Regions from separate parts of the Enterobacter sp. DVT3837 genome, predicted to be linked through region 1. Evidence: predicted binding sites of a transcription regulator. Region 1 holds the regulator's gene; each other region holds the start of a gene.
The links. Region 1 encodes LexA, which represses DNA repair genes until DNA is damaged. Its sites were predicted from a motif close to TNCTGTATGTACATACAGNA; they were not measured.

Region 1 (3,197 bases):
GGGAAGCGTCAGCAGCGTCAGACCAAACCCTGCTGCTGCCACCGCCATACTGTTACGCATTTCGGCTCCGCGCGTAGCCCCAATGAACATGCCGTCCAGCAGATAACACCAGACACCGACCACCGGTAAGATCACCTGCCAGATGAGATAGTGGCTCGCCAGTTCACGCAGTGTGGGAAGTGAGGTGAGTAATGCAATGATCTGCTCGCCAAAAACGGCATAAACCAGCGCAAATGCCAGTGCCACCAGCCCTGACTGACGACAGGCTGCCCGCCAGACATCCTGAAGCTGCCCGCTTTCGCGCGCACCGTACGCCTGCCCGGAATGTGCTTCCACAGCATAGGCAAAACCGTCCAGCGCGTAGGCGGTAAAGGTCAGTAGCGTCATCAATACGGCATTGACCGCGACGATGTCTGGCCCCAGCCGAGCCCCGAAAACCGTCAGCGCGCCAAAACAGAGCTGAAGGAGAAGTGAGCGCAGCATGATGTCGCGGTTGAGTGCCAGCAGCTTACGGATATTGCCGCGCCATGCGGTTTTGAGTAGCGCAAGAGAGATCCCGCGCATCGCCAGCACGCGCCAGACCATCCACAGACCGATGATAAAAGTCCCGTATTCGGCAATTGCCGTCGCCAGTGCAGCCCCCTGCACGTTCATATGCAGACCCATTACCAGCCAGACATCAAGCACAATGTTGAGAAGGTTTCCCACCACCAGCAAAATGACGGGCGCGCGGGCATACTGCACGCCCAGTAACCACCCCAGCAGAACCAGGTTAGCCAGTGATGCCGGCGCACTGAGCCAGCGAATTTCCAGGAAACGTCTCGCCTGCTCCAGCACTGCCTCGTTACCGCCAACGATGTGAAGCGCGAGGTCAATCAGGGGCGAGCGCAATACAACGATTAATACTCCCGCACCAAGCGCAAGAATGAGCGGCTGCACCAGCGCGCGGGCCAGACGCAGAGGATCTCTGGCACCATACGCCTGTGCCGTGAGCCCGGTAGTACTCATGCGCAAAAAGAGCAGCAGCATAAACAGGAAGCTGGTTGCCGTCGCGCCAATCGCCACGCCGCCAAGATAAACAGGTGAATCCAGATGACCAATAACAGCAGTATCGACCAGACCCAGCAAGGGCACGGTAATATTGGAGAAAATCATCGGCAGTGCAAGACGCCACAATGCCTTATCTGATGCCGTCAGCAGTGACATGAAAAATACCGGGAGAGGTAAAGGAAGCAGGCTACAGCAACGCCGTAGCCTGTCAGGAAGAGATTACAGCCATTCGCCGTTGCGAATCACCCCTACTGCCAGCCCTTCGATAGAGAAGTTCTGTTCGCGAAGATCCACCACAATCGGGGAGAATTCGCTGTTTTCAGGCAGCAGCTGTACGGTATTACCCTGTTTTTTCAGACGCTTAACGGTCACTTCGTCATCAATACGCGCGACCACAACCTGGCCGTTTCGCACATCCTGCGTTTTGTGAACCGCAAGCAGATCACCGTCAAGAATACCGATGTCTTTCATCGACATGCCGCTTACGCGCAGCAGGAAATCAGCGCTCGGTTTAAACATCCCCGGATCGACCTGGTAGTGGCCTTCAATATGCTGCTGTGCCAGTAAAGGCTCACCGGCAGCAACACGCCCCACCAGCGGAATGCCCGTCTCTTCTTCCACCAGCAGGCGGATACCGCGTGACGCGCCCGAAACAATCTCAATCACGCCCTTACGCGCCAGCGCTTTCAGGTGTTCTTCGGCAGCATTCGGAGAACGGAAGCCCAGACGCTGAGCGATTTCCGCACGCGTGGGTGGCATACCCGTCTGGCCGATATGATCCCGGATGAGATCAAACACCTCTTGCTGCCTGGTCGTTAACGCTTTCATTCCGCCCCCTGGGTGTATATACAGTTATGCTGTGAGTATATACAGTCAAAGGCGATTTTGGAACCAAAAACTGCACAAAAAACCAGGGACTTAATTATTCCTCGAGGCTCATCGGAAATGTGACCAAAGCAGCGTGACCCATGTAATGACCGCAGTAATAATCGCCAGCAACACGGCAGCGGAACCCATGTCTTTTGCCCGGCCAGAGAGCTCGTGGAAATCTGAACCAATCCGGTCAACAACGGCCTCAATAGCGCTATTGAGAATTTCCACTATCATCACCAACAGTACGGAGCCGATCAGAAGAACGCGTGTTATTGCATCAATATCAAGGAAGCAGGCGATAATCACCGCGATGATAGCGGCGACGCCCTCCTGGCGAAAGGCGGCTTCATTGATCCACGCGGCACGGAAACCTTTCCAGGAATAGCCGGCGGCTTTGATGATTCGGGTTAACCCAGTGGTATTATTGGCCATTAAAAGAACCTTTTATTGGAAATAGCGTCAGTAACTATAGTGGCAGCGCGTTTCGCTGCCGCCTGAAGTATGACGGGTAACAACAGAAATTTTGCGCGCTTTCTGTTATCCTTGCGCCGCAATTGCATTATTAACCAGAGGCTTTACATCGTTTATGTCCGGCTGGCCACGAATTTACTACAAATTACTTAATTTACCATTAAGCATCCTGGTAAAAAGCAAGTCTATCCCAGCAGAACCCGCGCTGGAATTGGGGCTCGATACGTCGCGCCCCATTATGTACGTTTTGCCTTATAACTCGAAGGCAGACTTACTGACGCTTCGCGCCCAGTGCCTGGCGCATGACTTACCTGACCCGCTTGAACCGCTAGAAGTTGACGGTACTCTGCTGCCGCGCTACGTGTTCATTCACGGTGGACCGCGCGTGTTTACCTATTACACGCCAAAAGAAGAGTCCATCAAGCTGTTCCATGACTATCTCGACCTGCACCGCAGCAATCCTGATCTGGATGTGCAGATGGTGCCAGTATCGGTGATGTTTGGTCGTCGCCCGGGTCGTGAAAAAGGTGAAGAGAATCCACCGCTGCGCATGCTTAACGGCATCCAGAAGTTCTTCGCAGTCTCCTGGCTGGGACGCGACAGCTTTGTGCGTTTCTCCCCTTCCGTTTCGCTGCGTCGAATGGCGGACGAGCATGGCACCGACAAGATCATCGCGCAAAAACTGGCGCGCGTAGCGCGAATGCACTTCGCCCGTCAGCGCCTCGCTGCCGTTGGGCCGCGTCTCCCGGCGCGTCAGGATCTGTTCAACAAGCTGTTGGCCTCCAAAGCGATTGCCCGTGCCG
Region 2 (3,197 bases), on a different contig from region 1:
ATCTGGCCAGACTGGCGTTTCCGTAATTTGCCGCGCGTGTTAGACCGGGCTATGAATGCCAACTGCCGGTATCTTGATGCCATCCTTGAACAGTACCATCAGGGCCGCGATAACCGTCTGGCTTACCGGATCGCACGCCGGGATGCGCACAACAGCGATGCAGAACTGGCCTCGGTTGTCTCTAACATGTCAACGGAGCCTCGTGCCACCGCAGAAATTCGTGAGACGGCATTCCGCCTGCTCTGTCTGAATCATACCTTTACCAGCTATATTTCTACGCTGGGTGCCCACCGTGAGAAACTCACCAACCCGGGTATCCTCGCCTTGCTGGATGACGCAGTCTGTTATGTCGATGACGCACTTCATCACCGGCCAGCCGATGAACCGCGTGTTCAACAGGCTCTGGATGAACTGGCTCAACGCATTGCCCATCTTGATCCAGGAAACGACAGCAAAGCGCCACTGGTTCTTCAGCAAATTGGTCTGCTTATCGCTCTGCTGCCAGAAATTTGCCGACTGCAACAGCAAATCGCTACCTGGAGGAGTGATTCTCCTGTGGCTCAGGCAGCGCATTAAACCACTCCGTCAGCTCCCGGCGTATTCCCGCCGGGAGTGCCGCTTCATGAAGTCCCTCAATGGCACCTTCCAGCGCGAAAAGCACTTTAATACTGAGTGCTTTATTTCTTGCCCGCATCTTCAGCCAGCTCGCTTTCGCACCAAGCGTCCGAAGCGTTTCTTCATCGGTAATACCCGCTTCAAAAAGCAAGACTTCAAGCTGAAACGTCAGGTTCGGGAGATCCTTAAGCCGGTTTCGTTGATGACGCTGAGAGCGTTCTTTTCTCGCCGCTCTCAGTGCGAACGAGGAGAGTTGAAGCAGCCGCTCTCTGTCCTGCCACAATCCGTCATCCACGCGATAATAGTTCAGAAGCACTGGACGCCCCCGTTTCATGAGTGTCAAAAACGAGGCGGCATTCTTTACACAGTATTTCGCACTTTCCTCACAGGCGCGGAGGTAGAGTTCTCCCTCTGACACCATGGCAAAGACTGCATCATCCACTGCCAGGGTATAGCCTCCGAACAGTGCCCGATGTTGAATGTCCCCCAGCGGAGACAGATATTCCTGGGATTTATAGATCCGTTCATAAGATATCTTTTTCATGATATTTCCTTATAAATCAAAAATTAACAACGATGCTTCTTACTAGCGGATCCGTTAGCAGGAAAATAGGCAACTTATCGCTGTTGGGCAAGATGATTTTTCAAGGGGCATCAATATTGAATGAATTTTGCGAGTCGCTTTCCGAAAATGAGGTTGATCTTTATGCATACAGGGGTTACTGTATATTCATACAGTAACCACAGGGCTGGAATGAATATGCACACTTCAGGCTATGCAAATCGCTCAACCTTTATCACTTCTACCGCTGGCAACGTAGCGCAGAACACCGTCGGCAGTGTTTCGACAGGGCTTATCAGCGAAGTGGTTTATCGTGAGGATCAGCCTCTGTTAACTCAACTACTGCTGCTGCCGTTATTACAGCAGCTTGGTCAGCAGTCTCGCTGGCAGCTTTGGCTGACGCCACAGCAAAAACTGAGCCGGGAATGGGTTCAGTCCGCTGGCCTTCCGCTGGCAAAGGTCATGCAAATTAATCAACTCTCTCCTTGCGATACTGTTGAGTCGATGATCCGGGCTTTACGCACCGGAAATTACAGTGTAGTGATTGGATGGTTACCAGAGGAATTGACGGAAGAGGAACACTTTCGTCTGACTGAAGCGGCTGAAGAAGGGAATGCGATCGGGTTTATAATGCGCCCGGTTCGTCCAGATTCTTACCGCAGAGGACAACTTTCTGGGCTAAAAATTCACTCAAATTTGTATCATTGAGTGAAATTAGGATTTTTCCTGGAATTTTTTTCGACCACAAGATGTGCTTTTAGTTCCCGACCACAAAATTGCGGCAAGGCTTGTCTGGTGCGGTTCTCCTTAATTTTATTGCACAAAATTCGCGCGAAAAATGTTAAATAATAGGTATACGGAACTTTTTTTTTCATATGCCTGACGGACTTCACACTTGTAAGTTTTCAGCTACGTTGTAGACTTTACATCGCCAGGGGTGCTCGGCCTAAGCCGAAGATATCGGTAGATTTATATTTGACCACGCCCCCCGGTGAAGGATTTAACCGTGATTCTCTTTTGAGACTATCATGGCGAATTTTGGATGATAACGAGGCGCAAAAAATGAAAAAGACAGCTATCGCGATTGCAGTGGCACTGGCTGGCTTCGCTACCGTAGCGCAGGCCGCTCCGAAAGATAATACCTGGTATGCAGGTGGTAAACTGGGTTGGTCTCAGTTCCACGACACCGGCTGGTACAACAGCAAACTGAACAACGATGGCCCGACTCACGAGAGCCAGCTTGGTGCAGGTGCGTTCGGTGGCTATCAGGTTAACCCGTATGTTGGTTTTGAAATGGGTTACGACTGGTTAGGTCGTATGCCATACAAAGGCGACACCGTAAACGGCGCTTTCAAAGCACAGGGCGTTCAGCTGACCGCTAAACTGGGTTACCCAGTAACTGACGATCTGGACGTGTACACCCGTCTGGGCGGCATGGTATGGCGCGCTGACTCCAGCAACAACCAGACTGGCAGCGACCATGACACCGGTGTTTCCCCAGTATTCGCTGGTGGCGTTGAGTGGGCTATGACCCGTGATATCGCTACCCGTCTGGAATACCAGTGGGTTAACAACATCGGCGACGCTGGCACCGTTGGTGTTCGTCCTGACAACGGCATGCTGAGCGTAGGTGTTTCCTACCGTTTCGGCCAGCAGGAAGAAGCAGCACCAGTTGTTGCTCCAGCGCCGGCTCCAGCTCCAGAAGTACAGACCAAGCACTTCACTCTGAAGTCTGACGTTCTGTTCAACTTCAACAAGGCAACTCTGAAACCAGAAGGCCAGCAGGCACTGGATCAGCTGTACTCTCAGCTGAGCAACCTGGATCCTAAAGACGGTTCTGTAGTGGTTCTGGGCTTCACCGACCGTATCGGTTCTGACGCTTACAACCAGAAACTGTCTGAGAAACGTGCTCAGTCTGTTGTTGATTACCTGATCTCTAAAGGTATCCCAGCTAACAAGATCTCCCCACGTGGTATGGGTGAATCTAACCCAGTTACTGGCAACACCTGTGACAACGTGA
Region 3 (3,197 bases), on a different contig from region 1:
CTGCTTAACGCTTTCCGTAACAGGAGCAACAGCAGGTGTTGGGTCAACCGGCGGAACAGAGAAAGAAGGTGCTTTGGTAACCGGCTCCTGCACCGGTTCAGGCACAGGCTGATACCAGGCTGCCAGCTGCTCGCGTTCACGAGCACGACGCTCTTCAACCTCTTCAAAATAATACATTGGTGGACGAGAGGGTTTCACCTCTTCCACCACTTCAGGTTCAGGCTGTGGCGCTACATAAGGCTGCACAGATTCAACCGGCTCAGGCACATACTCCTGATACGGCTGGGCCACAGGCTGTTCATATTGCTGCGGTTCATATTCAGGTTGCGGCGGCTGATAAGGCTCCTGCCACTGCTCCTGATGCACAGGGATATAGCTTTCCGGTTCAGGGGCGATAACGGGCTCCGGTGTGTGAACACCGGGTGCTGTCTGCCAGTCAACCTGAGGCTGCTGAATAACGGATTCCGGCGGTGGAACCGGTGCAGATGGCATCACGGCTTCGACAGGTGCGGCATACGCCTGCGCAGCGGTCGTTGCTGCTGCGGCTGCCGCAACCGGCGCGGTAACGGTTTGGCCATTTAGCAGCGGATCGTATTCGTCAAAGTCACCCGGCGTGGCACGGCTCCCGGAGAAAAGCACATCATCAGGATCGACGGCGTTACCTGCTGCGCGATACTCAACCTGCTCGTCTTCATCCATGCGTTTGCCGGAGAAGAGTGCCGCATCGGTTTTACGTCCAAGCGGGTTGGCAAATTTTTCAGCTACGCGCTGGCGACGCGCCAGTGCCCCACGCAGGATACGGGCGCGACGGGATTCGCGACGTTGCACAGGCGCTTCATCCTCATCTTCGTCTTCATCTTCATACTCGTCTTCATCCACCCACGTATCGTCACGACGGGTACGGTTGCTGGCGAAGGTCAGAATGGTGAGGATAAAACTGCCGATTTTCTCGGCAATGCTCACCCAGGACCAGCCGGTAAACAACGTCAGCCCGGCAGCCCAGATGCACAGCAGCGCCAGCGTGCCGCCGCTGCTGTGGAGCATCGGTTGCAGTGCAGAACTCAACAAACTGCCGATCACTCCGCCAGAGGCAAAGTACCAGATATCATCGGCATTAATGGCCGCCAGACCGCATGAGGTCAGGATCAGTGCCAGCGCGCCGATCAGGCGCAGCGAAACCGCGAAATAGTCGATGTAATCATCGTTCTGACGATGACGCCACGCAAACCAGCATCCGCCAATGATAATGACGGGAAGGGTGTAGGCCATCACACCGAAAATGAAAAACAGCGTGTCCGCAAGCCAGGCACCGGGGACACCGCCTAAATTATGGATAGGCTCATGCCATGCAGTTTGTGACCAGCTGGGATCTGAGGGGTTGAAACTGAGTAAGGCTGCCATCAGCCAGACGGCAAAAAGGGCAATAACAATCAGCAAAGCCTCGAGGAGACGACGTCCGCTGCTTAGCTTCGATAGTGTGACTTCTTTGTCTTCAGTGTATTCCTGGCTCAAGAAAGGCTCTCCAGGTATCAGGCATATCCTGCCTGTTTGCTAAAACGGACAACAGCGCCGGGACTCCCCGGCACTGTTGCTGTATGGATTAACAGGAGTGTAATCAAACTACGCTGATTTTGCACCTGTTCCGTGTTAGCGCGTCTTAATAACCAGACGATTGCTCTGTTTGACCTCTTCCATCACCACATAAGTACGGGTGTCGTTCACGCCCGGCAGACGCAGCAGGGTCTCACCCAGCAGCTTACGGTAGGCGGACATATCCGGCACACGGGTTTTCAACAGGTAGTCGAAATCACCGGACACCAGGTGACACTCTTGAATTTCTTCAAGTTTTTGTACAGCAGCGTTAAATTGCTCAAACACATCCGGCGCACCACGATTCAGAGTAATCTCAACAAATACCAGAAGTGAGGCATCCAGATAATGCGGGTTCAGCAGAGCAGTATAGCCCTGAATGAAACCCTGTCTTTCCAGTCGGCGCACACGCTCAAGGCATGGCGTCGGGGAAAGTCCCACACGTTTTGAAAGCTCGACGTTGGAAATACGCCCATCCTTTTGCAATTCATTAAGAATGTTACGATCGATACGGTCGAGATCTTTGCCAGGGCGCTTCTTGCTATCTACCATTATTATTGTCTCTCTGTATTCCTTCCCTACTCCTGCCTGGACCCTGTGCACATCACTGTTCAGAGCCTGTACCCGTTAGTCATCACATCGCCTGGTTTTGTATTAGACGCGATGCGGATTCGGGTTCTGTTGGTAAGAAGACCGTTGCCCGAAGGCAGTCACCGACATCACGTATGGCGTCTGTCCACGCCATGCGTAGATTTCACTGACCCGGTAAAAATGGCATTTACATGCATGCCTATGCGGCACACGGTTAACGCGGTTTTTTTTCTTCCTTGAATGTTTTCGCAAAAGCGCAGGGGATTGTCAAAGCAAAACATCGTTTTTTAGTACAACATGCCGGATATTCATTACGGCAGGGTATGAATCCTCATTTTATTGCCTTACAAACGACCGTTTTTCAAGGGAAAGCGCGATGTTATCGCGCGCCATTCATCGTCAGCGGCTATTACACAGATTGATATCAAAATTGCTGCGCTCTTTTTTTACGGCAACAAATTCCCTACAATCCTGCCAAATGTCTGCCAACAACAATGGGGATCTCATGGGCACGGCTAAACACAGTAAGCTGCTAATCCTTGGTTCTGGACCTGCGGGATATACCGCGGCGGTCTATGCTGCACGCGCTAACCTGCAACCGGTGTTAATTACCGGCATGGAAAAAGGCGGTCAGCTGACCACCACCACCGAAGTGGAAAACTGGCCAGGCGACCCGCACGACCTGACCGGGCCGCTGCTGATGGAGCGTATGCACGAGCATGCCGCTAAATTCGAAACCGAAATTCTGTTCGACCACATCAATAAGGTCGATCTGCAGAACCGTCCGTTCCGCCTGACGGGCGACAGCGGCGAATACACCTGTGACGCGCTGATCATCGCCACCGGTGCCTCTGCCCGTTACCTCGGTCTGCCATCCGAAGAAGCGTTCAAAGGCCGCGGCGTTTCTGCATGCGCTACCTGCGACGGTTTCTTCTACCGCAATCAGAAAGTCGCGGTCATTGGCGGCGGTAACACCGCAGTGGAAGAAGCGCTCTACCTGGCGAACATTGCCTCTG
Region 4 (3,197 bases), 620 kb from region 1:
GCGCAGCGCCGGTTCGTCGATCTGAATAATGCCAATGCCTGCGGCTTCCAGATCCGCCACTTCATCACGCAGTGCCAGCGCGATCTGTTTGGCGATGGTTTCGCGGCTCACATCTTCACGCGGGAAGGACCAGCAGAGAATCGTTACCGGACCCGTGAGCATTCCTTTCACCGGTTTATCTGTCAGAGACTGGGCATACTTCGCCCATTCAACGGTAATCGCTTCTGGACGGCTGATATCACCAATCACCACCGGCGGCTTCACGCAGCGGGAACCGTAACTCTGCACCCAGCCATTTTGGGTAAACACGAAACCGTCCAGGTGTTCACCAAAGTATTCCACCATGTCGTTACGCTCGGCTTCACCGTGCACCAGAACATCCAGACCTAAACGTTCCTGCTCGATAATCGCCTGTTTAATGTGTTCAGCGATACCGGTGCGGTAATGATTCGCATCCAGATTGCCCTTTTTGAAGTCCAGACGCAGGCCGCGGATCTCGGTAGTCTGCGGGAAAGAACCGATCGTCGTGGTTGGCCAGGCTGGCAGGTTAAAGCGAGCGCGCTGGGCTTCAGCGCGCACTTCATAGGCGCTCTGGCGCTGACTGTCCTGAGCCGTGATGGCTGCCAGACGTTTTTCGACTGCCGGGTTGTGTACGCGAGCCGAGTCACGGCGCGCCTGGATCGGTGCGCTCCATTCGGTAATCGCTGCCGTGTCCCCCGTGTTCAATGCATCACGCAGCAGCGTCAGCTCCTCACATTTCTGCAAGGCAAAGGCAAACCAGCTCTTCACTTCTGCGTCCAGACGGGTTTCAGCGCTGAGATCAATTGGGCTGTGCAACAGTGAACAAGACGATGCCACCCACAACTCACGTTTGCCGACGATGTCTTTAACCTGAGCGTATTTCTCAGTGAGATCGGCACGCCAGACGTTACGGCCATTCACCACACCGGCCGAGAGCAGCCAGTCCGCAGGCAGGCGTTTGTGCAGCTCCGCGACATCATCTTTACCGTGTACAAAGTCAACATGCAGACCCTGCACTGGCAGCGCGGTGATGGTCTTCAGGTTTGGCGTCACGCCTTCGAAATAGGTAGTCAGCAGCAACTTCACCTGTCCGGCAAGTGCGTCATACGCCGGTTTGAAGGCATCGAGCCATTCCTGCGACAACTCGAGCACCAGAGCAGGTTCGTCGATTTGCACCCACTGGATGCCGCGTTTGCCCAACTCAATCAGCACCTGTTTGTAGACCGGAAGAATGTCGTTCAGCAGGCTGAGGCGATCAAACTGCTCACCCTTCACTTTGCCAAGCCACAGGTACGTAACCGGCCCCAGCAGCACAGGCTTCACCTGGTGACCCAGCGCCAGCGCTTCGTCCACCTCATCCAGTAATTGCGTCCAGGTCAGTTTGAACTGCTGACCTTTAACGAACTCCGGCACCATGTAGTGATAGTTGGTATTAAACCACTTGGTCATTTCAGCCGCTGCCGCTGGCTCACCTGTTGGCGCGCGACCACGGCCGATGCGGAACAGGGTGTCGATATCTACCGATCCATCTTTGTTCTGATGACGAGCCGGCACATTGCCAAGCAGCAGGCTTGTCGTCAGAACATGGTCGTACCAGGCAAAATCGCCCACCGGCAGCAGGTCAATGCCCGTCTGTTTTTGCTGATCCCAGTGACGCGCACGCAGTTCGCGTCCAACGGCCAGCAGTTCTTCACGGGTGGTACTACCCGCCCAGTAGCTTTCTTGCGCTTTTTTCAGCTCGCGACGCAGGCCAACGCGAGGGAAACCGAGAGTGTGATTGCGGATTGTCATGTCATGCCCCTTGTCAATTTTCGGTATTTAGACGTCCAGATGTTTACACATCCATAATTGGCGGTTACTGTATATTCCTCAAGCGCAAAATGTTCATGGCGAAGTGAAGGACTTTCATGATCGAGATAAAACACCTGAAAACGCTACAAGCGTTGCGGAACTGCGGTTCTCTTGCGGCGGCGGCAGCCTCGCTGCACCAGACCCAGTCCGCCCTTTCTCACCAGTTCAGCGATCTGGAACAACGCCTCGGCTTTCGTCTTTTTGTACGCAAGAGCCAGCCGCTACGCTTTACGCCTCAGGGTGAGATTTTGCTGCAGCTGGCAAATCAGGTGCTGCCGCAAATTGCCAGCGCCCTGCAGTCCTGTAACGAGCCGCAACAGACCAAACTGCGTATCGCCATTGAATGTCATAGCTGCATTCAGTGGCTGACCCCCGCACTTGAGAATTTCCGCCAGAAGTGGCCGCAGGTGGAGATGGACTTTACATCCGGGGTGACGTTTGACCCGCAGCCCTCGCTCCAGCAGGGCGAGCTGGATCTGGTCATGACCTCTGATATTCTGCCGCGCAGCGGCCTGCACTACTCCCCAATGTTTGATTATGAAGTGCGTCTGGTGCTGGCGCCGGATCATCCGCTGGCGGCCAAAACGCGCATCACACCGGAAGACCTGGCGACGGAAACGCTGCTGATTTACCCGGTTCAGCGTAGTCGTCTGGATATCTGGCGTCACTTCCTGCAACCGGCAGGCATTAGCCCGCAGCTGAAAAGCGTGGATAACACTCTGCTGTTGATTCAGATGGTGGCGGCCAGAATGGGTATCGCGGCACTGCCGCACTGGGTGGTAGAGAGTTTTGAACGCCAGGGCCTGGTGGTGACCAAAACCCTGGGCGAAGGACTGTGGAGCCGGCTGTACGCCGCCGTGCGCGATGGCGAGCAGCGCCAGCCGATTACGGAGGCGTTTATTCGCTCAACGCGGAACCACGCGTGCGACCATCTTCCGTTTGTGCGGAGCGCGGAGCGACCCAGCGGCGATGGACCCACAGTGAAGCCAGGATCACCGTTCCCCCAATAAGGAAACTCGGCCAGTGGGGTTGCTGCTGCCAGATTGCAAGGTTAACCAGCAGACCCGCGGGCACATGCACGTTGTTCATGATCCCCAGCGTACCGGCGTCGACCTGGGTCGCGCCGTAGTTCCACATGAAGTATCCCAGCCCTGAGGCCACCACACCCAGCCAGACCAGAACGCTCCATTGCACCGTAGTGGTCGGCAGTTTTTGCGGGTTACCGAGCATGAACCACGCCGCTACCGCGACAATCGCGGCCCCCATATAGAACCAGGCGAACGCGTTATGCTGCGGCATCGGACGGGTTTCCATCAGACGTTTGT

Region 2: a site for LexA is predicted at 1,336-1,355, ahead of sulA (SOS-induced cell division inhibitor SulA). Genes of this name have one in related genera too.
Region 3: a site for LexA is predicted at 1,590-1,609, ahead of AC0XWG_RS22645 (DNA translocase FtsK 4TM domain-containing protein). Genes of this name have one in related genera too.
Region 4: a site for LexA is predicted at 1,878-1,897, ahead of metR (HTH-type transcriptional regulator MetR). Genes of this name have one in related genera too.

The regions. Positions count from the first base shown of each region.
Region 1 covers NZ_JBWDLA010000001.1:1,108,305-1,111,501, forward strand. The annotation lists gene dinF (MATE family efflux transporter DinF) at 1-1,206, opposite strand, end outside; gene lexA (transcriptional repressor LexA) at 1,270-1,878, opposite strand; gene AC0XWG_RS05440 (diacylglycerol kinase) at 1,987-2,355, opposite strand; gene plsB (glycerol-3-phosphate 1-O-acyltransferase PlsB) at 2,510-3,197, shown strand, end outside.
Region 2 covers NZ_JBWDLA010000002.1:1,504,162-1,507,358, forward strand. The annotation lists gene yccS (YccS family putative transporter) at 1-576, shown strand, start outside; gene AC0XWG_RS22350 (TfoX/Sxy family DNA transformation protein) at 533-1,159, opposite strand; gene sulA (SOS-induced cell division inhibitor SulA) at 1,376-1,885, shown strand; gene ompA (porin OmpA) at 2,240-3,197, shown strand, end outside.
Region 3 covers NZ_JBWDLA010000002.1:1,579,568-1,582,764, forward strand. The annotation lists gene AC0XWG_RS22645 (DNA translocase FtsK 4TM domain-containing protein) at 1-1,512, opposite strand, end outside; gene lrp (leucine-responsive transcriptional regulator Lrp) at 1,648-2,142, opposite strand; gene trxB (thioredoxin-disulfide reductase) at 2,687-3,197, shown strand, end outside.
Region 4 covers NZ_JBWDLA010000001.1:1,725,552-1,728,748, reverse strand. The annotation lists gene metE (5-methyltetrahydropteroyltriglutamate--homocysteine S-methyltransferase) at 1-1,812, opposite strand, end outside; gene metR (HTH-type transcriptional regulator MetR) at 1,929-2,882, shown strand; gene AC0XWG_RS08455 (carboxylate/amino acid/amine transporter) at 2,770-3,197, opposite strand, start outside.